Bradyrhizobium diazoefficiens: one gene and its partner. Each later gene encodes a partner of the first gene's protein in a complex. Links are inferred from orthologs where the notes say so. Each region holds a gene or a part of one and is shown on either strand. Other genes may lie near its edges.

The links.
Region 2: the proteins of JJC00_RS35555 (region 1) and dnaN are in contact, whole or in part, in a cryo-EM structure (PDB 8GIZ), measured with the Escherichia coli proteins. The link is inferred for Bradyrhizobium diazoefficiens from one-to-one orthologs.

Annotation. Positions count from the first base shown.
Region 1 is NZ_CP067102.1:7,619,306-7,623,257, reverse strand. The notes cover bases 1,019-3,952. They hold JJC00_RS35555 (DNA polymerase III subunit gamma/tau), read left to right. Parts: upstream 1,019-1,531; coding sequence 1,532-3,373; downstream 3,374-3,952. Other genes in these bases: recR (recombination mediator RecR), read left to right, coding at 3,719-3,952; JJC00_RS35550 (YbaB/EbfC family nucleoid-associated protein), read left to right, coding at 3,397-3,717; JJC00_RS35565 (transporter substrate-binding domain-containing protein), read right to left, coding at 1,019-1,156. Also shown: JJC00_RS35570 (amino acid ABC transporter permease), read right to left, coding at 1-117; more of JJC00_RS35565, read right to left, coding at 302-1,018. UniProt on the Escherichia coli protein: Part of the beta sliding clamp loading complex, which hydrolyzes ATP to load the beta clamp onto primed DNA to form the DNA replication pre-initiation complex.
Region 2 is NZ_CP067102.1:377-4,985, reverse strand. Bases 1,229-4,155 are described here. They hold dnaN (DNA polymerase III subunit beta), read right to left. Parts: upstream 3,288-4,155; coding sequence 2,169-3,287; downstream 1,229-2,168. Other genes in these bases: dnaA (chromosomal replication initiator protein DnaA), read right to left, coding at 3,573-4,155; recF (DNA replication/repair protein RecF), read right to left, coding at 1,229-2,069. Outside these bases: gyrB (DNA topoisomerase (ATP-hydrolyzing) subunit B), read right to left, coding at 1-484; more of recF, read right to left, coding at 933-1,228; more of dnaA, read right to left, coding at 4,156-4,609. UniProt on the Escherichia coli protein: Confers DNA tethering and processivity to DNA polymerases and other proteins. Acts as a clamp, forming a ring around DNA (a reaction catalyzed by the clamp-loading complex) which diffuses in an ATP-independent manner freely and bidirectionally along dsDNA.

The sequences.
Region 1 (3,952 bases):
CAGACCGAACACCAGTCCGAGCACCACGATGACGACGGTGAAGCCGACGGTGACGCCGAGCCCGTTGAGAAAGAGCCAGCGATAGCTCCAGAGGATGCCGAAGTCCCACTGATACATGCGTGCCTACTTGCTTTACCTCTCCCGCTTGCGGGAGAGGTCGTGTCGCATCGAAGATGCGACGCGGGTGAGGGCTCTCTCCTCATTGGGGTTCTTCATGGTGGAGATACCCTCTCCCCAACCCTTTCCCGCAAGCGGGCGAGGGAGCGCACCGCTCCTGTCGATGCAGCACGCCCAGACATACTTACAACGAAACGCCCGGCGGAATGTCGGCCTCCGTCACGCCGACCAGCTCCATGTTGGTGATGATCGCGTTGCGGATGAAGCCGAGGCCCTTGTTGAAGTCGATCCATGTGTTGACATAGTCGCGGAAGGTCTTGTCGTTCTCGCGGCGGAAGCCGGCATTCGACGTCGTGGCGAAGATCGGCGTCGGCAGCACGAACTGACCGAGCGAGGGGTTCTTTTTCAGCACGGTCAGCGACAGCATGGTGATCAGGCACTGTGCGTCAACGCGTCCGGTCTGCAGCGCGGCGGTGGCGTCGTCTGCGGTCTTCAGCCGCGAGATCTGCGCCTTCGGCGTCAGGCGGCTGACGACCTGGTCGTGCGACGAGCCCTGGTCGACTGCGATCTTGATGTCAGGCGAATTCAGCTCGGCCCAGCTCTTCGGCTTGAAATCCTTCTTGCAGAGGATGCCGAAGGCGTTGTTGAAGACCGGCACCGAGAAGTCGACCACCAGCGCACGCTTCGGCGTCGGGTTGAGACCGAAGAAGATGTCGATCTTGTTGGACTGGAGATCGAGCACCGAATTGCCCCAGGTGGTCTCGGTGATCTCGAGCTCGGCTTCCATGTCGTCGGCGAGCGCCTTGGCGATGTCGACGTAAAAACCCTTCCACTGACCGCTGGCAAGGTCCTTCATGTAATAGGGCGCGCCGCCGCCGACCGCGCCGATCCGCATCTTCTTGGTGCGGCGGATGCGGGCAAAGGTCGATTCGTTGGGATCGGCGGCCTGGGCCACGGCCGGAGAGGCCAGCGCGCCCGCGGTCACTGCGCCGATGGCGCCAAGTCCGACGATCGATGCAACATCACGACGTGTAACCATTGGGATCAATCGCTTTTCTGGTTGGAAGGGGTTCAGCTGAGCGTTCTTACCAAGGCGCCTCAAGCAGTGAAAGCACAGCCTATCGGCTGGGCAGCCGGGGAATTGCCCGGATGCTGGGCAAGCCGTGGTCGTTCGGGGTGATACCCGCTTGCTTTCCCGACCTTTTGGCCCCAAATAGGGACCGGGAGATTGGCGGTGGACGAGCCACTCGCCAACCGGGTCAGGTCCGGAAGGAAGCAGCCCTAACGAGGTCCGGATCGGGTCGCTCGTCAGTCTCCTACCTGTTTTTTCGAGCAAATTGCGCCGGCGGGCTTCCCGCCAGCGCGCTCGTTTCCGCAAAAGCCGGCCGAGAGACATTTCATTGCGGATCGACCGATGACCGACGCTGGCGCCCCTCCCAATCCCGACAGCGCCGGCCAGGCCGGCAACGCACCTTACCGGGTGCTGGCGCGCAAATACCGCCCCTCAAGCTTTGACGATCTGATCGGCCAGGAGGCCGTGGTCCGCACCGTCTCCAATGCGTTCGAGACCGGGCGGATTCCGCAGGCCTGGATTCTCACCGGCGTCCGCGGTGTCGGCAAGACCACCACCGCGCGCATTCTGGCCCGTGCGCTCAACTACGAGGTGCCGGACGGCTCGGTGAAGGGGCCGACCATCCGCATGCCGACGCTGGGCGTGCATTGCCAGGCGATCATGGAAAGCCGGCACATGGACGTGCTGGAGATGGACGCGGCATCACATACCGGCGTCGACGACGTCCGCCAGATCAATGATAGCGTGCGCTATGCCCCGGCCAGTGCCCGCTACAAGGTCTACATCATCGACGAAGTCCACATGCTGTCGACGGCGGCCTTCAACGCCTTCCTGAAGACGCTGGAGGAACCGCCGGAGCACGCCAAGTTCGTGTTCGCCACGACGGAGATCCGCAAGGTTCCGGTCACGGTGCTGTCGCGCTGCCAGCGCTTTGACCTGCGCCGGGTCGAGGCCGACGTGCTGATGAAGCATCTCGCCAATATTGCTGCGAAGGAAAACGTCGAGATCGAGCCCGAAGCGCTCGGCATCATCGCGCGCGCCGCCGAAGGCTCGGTGCGCGACTCGCTGTCGCTGCTCGACCAGGCGATCGCGCATGCGGCAGGCACCGTGAAGGCCGATGCGGTCAGGCAGATGCTGGGGCTTGCCGATCGTACTCGTGTGATCGACCTCTTCGATTCGCTGGCGCGCGGTGATATCGCGGCCGCGTTCAAGGAGTTCCGCGATCAGTACGACGTCGGCGCCGATCCCATCGTCGTGCTTTCGGACCTCGCCGAATTCGTCAATTTCGTCACCCGCGTGAAGATCGTGCCGGCGACCGCCGACAATGCCGCCTATGGCGAGACCGAGCGCGTGCGCGCGAAGGATTTCGCCGCGAAGATCTCGATGCGCGTGCTGTCGCGGATGTGGCAGATGCTGCTCAAGGGCATCACCGAGGTGCAGGCCGCGACGCGCCCTGCTGCCGCCGCCGAGATGGTGCTGGTGCGCATCGCCTATGTCGCCGACCTGCCGACGCCGGACGAAGCGATCAGGATGCTGGAGCAGAACGGCGGCGGTTCGCCGGTCGTGAGCGGCGGCGGTGCTGCGCGCAGCGGCGCGCCGGCGGCACCAATATCCTCAGCGGCGTCCGTGACCTCTGCTGCGCCGGTTCGCATGCCGACCTCATCGCCGACTGCGTTCGGCGGCGGCGCCCGGCCGCAGATGGCGGCGCCCGCGCCGGATCCGCAAGCTGTCGCACCCCAGCTCCGCGTCACCAGCTTCACCCAGCTCGTTGCGCTCGCTGGGCAGAAGCGCGACCTCATGACCAAGGGCGCGCTCGAAGGCGAGATGCGCCTCGTCCGTTTCGAGGAGGGCCGGCTGGAAGTCGCGCTCGAGCCGAACGCGTCGAAAACGATGATCTCCGAGCTCGCGCGAAAATTCGAGTTGTGGACCGGCCGCCGCTGGACCATCATTGTTTCCAACGAGCAGGGCCAGGCGACGCTGCGTTCGGTGAGCCAGGCCGCCAAGCAGGAACATGCGCGCACCGCCGAGGCCGATCCGCGCGTGCAGGAGGTGCTGTCGCGCTTCCCCGGTGCGAAGGTCGTCGAGGTCCGCAGGCTTGCCCCCGAGGCGCCGGAATCCAATATTAACGCCGACTATGGCTCTGATGATCCGCCCGACGGTTCCGACGCCGACGACGATCTCTGAGCCAGTTTTAAGGACAAGCAACCATGGCTGATTTTCTCGGCATGATGAAGCAGGCGGCGCAGCTGCAATCCAAGATGCAGGAGATGCAGGAGCAGCTCGCCAATGTGGAGGTCGAGGGCATCTCCGGCGGCGGTCTCGTCGCCGTGCGCATGACCGCGAAGATGGACGTCAAGGGCGTCAAGATCGATCCCTCGCTGATGAAGGCCGAAGAGCGCGAGGTGCTGGAAGATCTGCTCGTGACCGCGCTCGGTGATGCTCGCCGCAAGGCGGAGACCGCGATGCAGGAGAAGATGCAGTCGCTCACCGGCGGGCTCGGCCTGCCGCCGGGGCTGCTCGGCCAGTAATATGGGCGCGGTTGCAGGTCCCGAAATCGAGCGGCTGGTCCAGCTTCTCGCACGGCTGCCGGGCCTGGGCCCGCGCTCCGCGCGACGCGTGGCGCTGCATCTGATCAAGAAGCGCGAAGCGCTGATGATGCCGCTATCCTCGGCCCTGCAGGTCGCCCTCGATAAGGTGCAAGTCTGCAAGACCTGCGGCAACATCGACACGCAGAATCCCTGCACCGTCTGCACCGATCCGAAG
Region 2 (4,609 bases), 7.6 Mb from region 1 along the record:
GGGCGAACTCGATGTAGTGCTCCTTGTCATCGCGCCAGATGCGCAAGCCCAGCTTGCTCGACAGCGCGTTGACGACGGAGACGCCGACGCCGTGCAGGCCGCCGGAAACCTTGTAGGAGTTCTGGTCGAATTTTCCGCCGGCATGGAGCTGGGTCATGATGACCTCGGCCGCCGAAATGCCTTCGCCCTTGTGGATGTCGACCGGAATGCCGCGGCCGTCGTCGCGCACGGTGACGGAATTGTCGGCGTTGAGCACGACGTCGACGCGCGAGGCGTGGCCCGCCAGCGCTTCGTCGATCGCGTTGTCGACGACCTCGTAGACCATGTGGTGCAGGCCCGAGCCGTCATCGGTGTCGCCGATATACATGCCCGGACGCTTGCGGACGGCATCGAGCCCCTTGAGCACGCGGATCGATTCCGCCCCGTAATCGCTCGGATTTGAGGGCTCGTTTTCGGCAGGCGTCTGCCGAGCAGGTTCTGTCATGAGAGGCCTTCGAGATGTCGTCCGAATCAGCCGCGCAAAAGGCGCTGATTGGATGCTATTTGTGCCATGAAAGAGGGGTTGCGCCTAGCGCAAAGTGTCCTCTAGCAACCCTTTGAGCAGATAGGGTTTTTTGGCCGGTTTTCAAGCCGCGCGAAGGCCGGTTTTGGAGCTCGCGAAAAGCCCGATTCGAGGGGTGTTTTCAGGCTCCAAAGGCGTGGATTTTGCGGGGGCGGGCAAGGCGTTCCGGAGCGCTGTTTCGGAAGAGTGCGAGGCCGCACACGGACAGCCGCCATCGTGCCGAGACTTTCGCCCCGTGCCTTACCGTCGTCATGGTCTCTCTCCAAGGATGTCGCGCGTTTCGATTGCGCGATTGCAACGGCTGCGACACCGCCGGCGCGGCCTCATTGAGCTAGTCGCGACCTGAACAAGGCAGGTTCAATGACGACGCCTAGCGTCGGGCGGAAACGCGTCCGCTCTCGACGTCAAACACCTCGCCGCCGGCGCCGATCTCGGCAAAGGCGGCCGGGTCCGCGCCGGTCAGCCACACCTGCGCGCCGAGCTTGCGCAGCTCGTCGAACAGCGCGGCGCGGCGGTTCGGGTCGAGATGGGCGACGACCTCGTCGAGCAAGAGCAGCGGCACGATGCCGGTCATCTCGGCGACCAGCGTTGCATGCGCCAGCACCAGCCCGATCAGCAGCGCCTTCTGCTCGCCGGTCGAGGCGTCGCGCGCCGGCATGCTCTTCGGCGCGTAAATCACCTGGAGATCGGTGAGATGCGGGCCGTCGGTGGTGCGGCCGGCGATGGCGTCGCGAGGGCGGTTGTCACGCAGGATCTGGCGGTAGCGATCCTCGACCGACGTCGCGGTCTCGGTCAGCAACGCATTCTCCATCCAGCCGTCGAGCGCAATTTGAGCGGAGGGAAATGCGGATTGCTGTGCGCGCGCGTTGAGCATGCCGGTCAGGCGTGCCGCGGTCTGGCCGCGCGTTGCGGCGACCGCGACCGCGAGCTCGGCGGTCTCGCGTTCGATCGCGTCACACCAATGGTCGTCGTAATTGCGCGTCTCGAGCAGGCGATTGCGCGACCGCAGCGAACGTTCGAGCGCGTTGATGCGGCTGGAATGCTCGCTGTCGAGCGCGAGCACCAGGCGGTCGAAGAAGCGCCGCCGCTCGGAAGCCGCGCCCATGAACAGCCCGTCCATCGCCGGCGTCAGCCACACCATGCGGATATGGTCGCCGAAAGCGGCCGCCGAATTCACCGGCTCGCGGTCGATGCGGACGCGCCGGCTGACCGGGCTATCTGCGCCCGGCGGCTCGATGCCGGTGCCGAGCGTGGCAAGTCCCAGCGCGCCCTCGACCTGCGCCGACACGGCCCAGGAACCATCGCCCTGGTTGTCGGCGACGTCCTCGAGCGTGGCGCGCCTCAAGCCCCGCCCCGGCGATAGGAACGAGATCGCCTCGATGCAATTGGTCTTGCCCGCCCCGTTCGGCCCGACCAGCGCCACCATGTCAGCCGTCGTCTCGAGCCCCGCCGCCCGATAATTGCGAAAATGCGTCAGCGTCAGGCGATGAATGCGGGAGGGGGTCATCAGTTCTTCGTCATGGGCGCGCGTTAGCGGCGCCGCTCTTCGGACGGCTATGCCCGGCCATGACAGATGTAGTCAATGCGTGGAGAGGCCGGTAGCCCCTCACACCCGCATCGGCATCAGCACATACAGCGCGCTCTTGTCGTCGCGGTCTTGCACCAGGGTCGGCGAGCCGGGGTCGGCGAGCTTCAGCGTGGCGACGTCGCCTTCGATCTGGGCGGCGATGTCGAGCAAATAGCGGGAGTTGAAGCCGATATCGAGCGCGTCGGAGGCGTATTCGACCTCGATCTCTTCGGTGGCGCTGCCGGAGTCCGGATTGGTTACCGACAGCACCAGCTTGCCCGGCGACAGCGACAATTTCACCGCGCGGCCGCGCTCGCTCGAGATCGTCGAGACGCGGTCGACCGCGTTCTCGAAATCCTTCTTGTCGACCACGAGCTCCTTGTCGTTGCCTTGCGGAATGACGCGGCCGTAATCGGGGAAGGTGCCGTCGATCAGCTTCGAGGTCAGCACCACATTGCCGATGGTGAAGCGGATTTTTGCCTGCGACAGCTCGATCGTGACCTCGGCCTCGTTGTCCTCGATCAGGCGCTGCACCTCGCCGACGGTCTTGCGCGGCACGATCACGCCCGGCATGCCCTCGGCGCCCTTGGGCTGGACCAGGTCGAGCTGGGCGAGGCGGTGGCCGTCGGTGGCGACGCCGCGCAAGGTCGCGGCTGTCGCCGTGCCGGCGGCGTGAAGATAGATGCCGTTGAGATAATAGCGCGTCTCTTCGGTCGAGATCGCGAACTGGGTGCGGTCGATCAGCCGCTTGACGTCCTTGGCGGCGAGGTTGAACGCGTGCGACAGATCGCCGGTGGCGAGATCCGGGAAATCGTTCTCCGGCAGGGTCTGCAGCGTGAAGCGCGAGCGGCCGGCGCGGATCGCCAGCACGGCGCGGTCGCCGTCGGCTTCCAGCACGATCTGCGAGCCGTCCGGCAGCTTGCGCACGATGTCGTAGAACATGTGCGCCGGCACGGTGGTGGAGCCGGCCGTGGCGGTTTCCGCCGCCAGCGTCTCTGTCACCTCGAGGTCGAGGTCGGTCGCCTTCAGCGACAATTTCGCGTTCTCGGCGCGGACCAGCACGTTGCCCAGGATCGGAATCGTGTTGCGGCGCTCGACCACGCGGTGGACATGGCCCAGCGATTTCAGGAGTTGCGCGCGTTCGACCGTAACCTTCATTGCACTACTCGCCCGATCCCCAAGAGAACACATCGTTGAGAGAGCCGGGCGGCGGGAAGCGCGCCACGGCACCGAAGACCCCGAAAGACCGGATCATCCAGCCGATATGACCAAAGCCGTCAGGGTCGCGCAAGGTGGCGCGGAAAGCCATCCGTTTCAAGGGATTGAGCGCTGGTTCCCCACGATTTACAGCCAGAAATCCAGGCCGCCCGTCCGGGCAAACGAAGACCGCCGCCCAGGGCATGGCCCGGGCGGCGGGAGGTGGGAGAGGGAACGCCTAGGCGTTTATTCCTGCAGCTGGCGCTTGAGCGACTCGACCTCCTCGGACAGCGCATTGTCCTTGGAAACCAGTGCCTCGATCTTGCGCACGGCGTGCAGCACCGTGGTGTGGTCGCGGCCACCGAAGCGGCGGCCGATTTCGGGGAGCGAGCGCAAGGTCAGCGTCTTGGCGAGGTACATCGCCACCTGGCGTGGACGCACCACATTGGCGGTCCGGCGCGAGGACAGGAGGTCGGAGCGGCTGACATTATACTGCCGTGCCACCACGCGCTGGATGTCCTCGATCTTGATCCGCTTCGGCTCCTGCGGCCGGATCAGGTCGCGCACCTCGTGCTCCGCCATTTCCAGCGTCACCGGCCGGTTGTTGAGCTTGGAATGCGCCAGCAGACGGTTGATCGCGCCTTCGAGGTCGCGGCCGTTATGGGTGATGGCGCGGGCCAGATAGGTCAGCACCTCCTCCGGCACCTCGAAGGTCGCATGATGGGTGCGGGCGGCTGCGACGCGCGACTTGAGAATGCCGTGGCGCAGCTCTTCGCCGAGCGAGCCCATCTCGACCACGAGGCCGCCAGCGAGGCGCGAGCGGACGCGATCATCCAGGCTTTCGAGATCGGATGGCGGACGGTCGGCCGCGATCACGACCTGGCGGCCGGCATCGATCAGCGCGTTGAGCGTGTGACAGAACTCGGCCTGCGTCGACTTGCCCTGCAGGAACTGGAGATCGTCGATGACGAGCACGTCGATGCCGCGCAGCGCTTCCTTGAAGGCGAGCGCCGTCTGCGTCTTCAGCGCGGCGACGAAGCCGTACATGAATTTTTCCGCGGTGAGATAAAGCACCTTGCGCTCATTGCCGGAATTGCCGGCCCAGGTCACCGCCTGGAGCAGATGTGTCTTGCCGAGGCCGACGCCGGCATGGATGTAGAGCGGGTTGAACATCACGGGGTCGCCGCGGCGACCTTCGGCGACCTGACGCGCGGCGGCATGCGCCAGCGTGTTGGAGCGGCCGACGACGAAGCTCGCAAAGGTCAGGCGCGGATCGAGCGGCG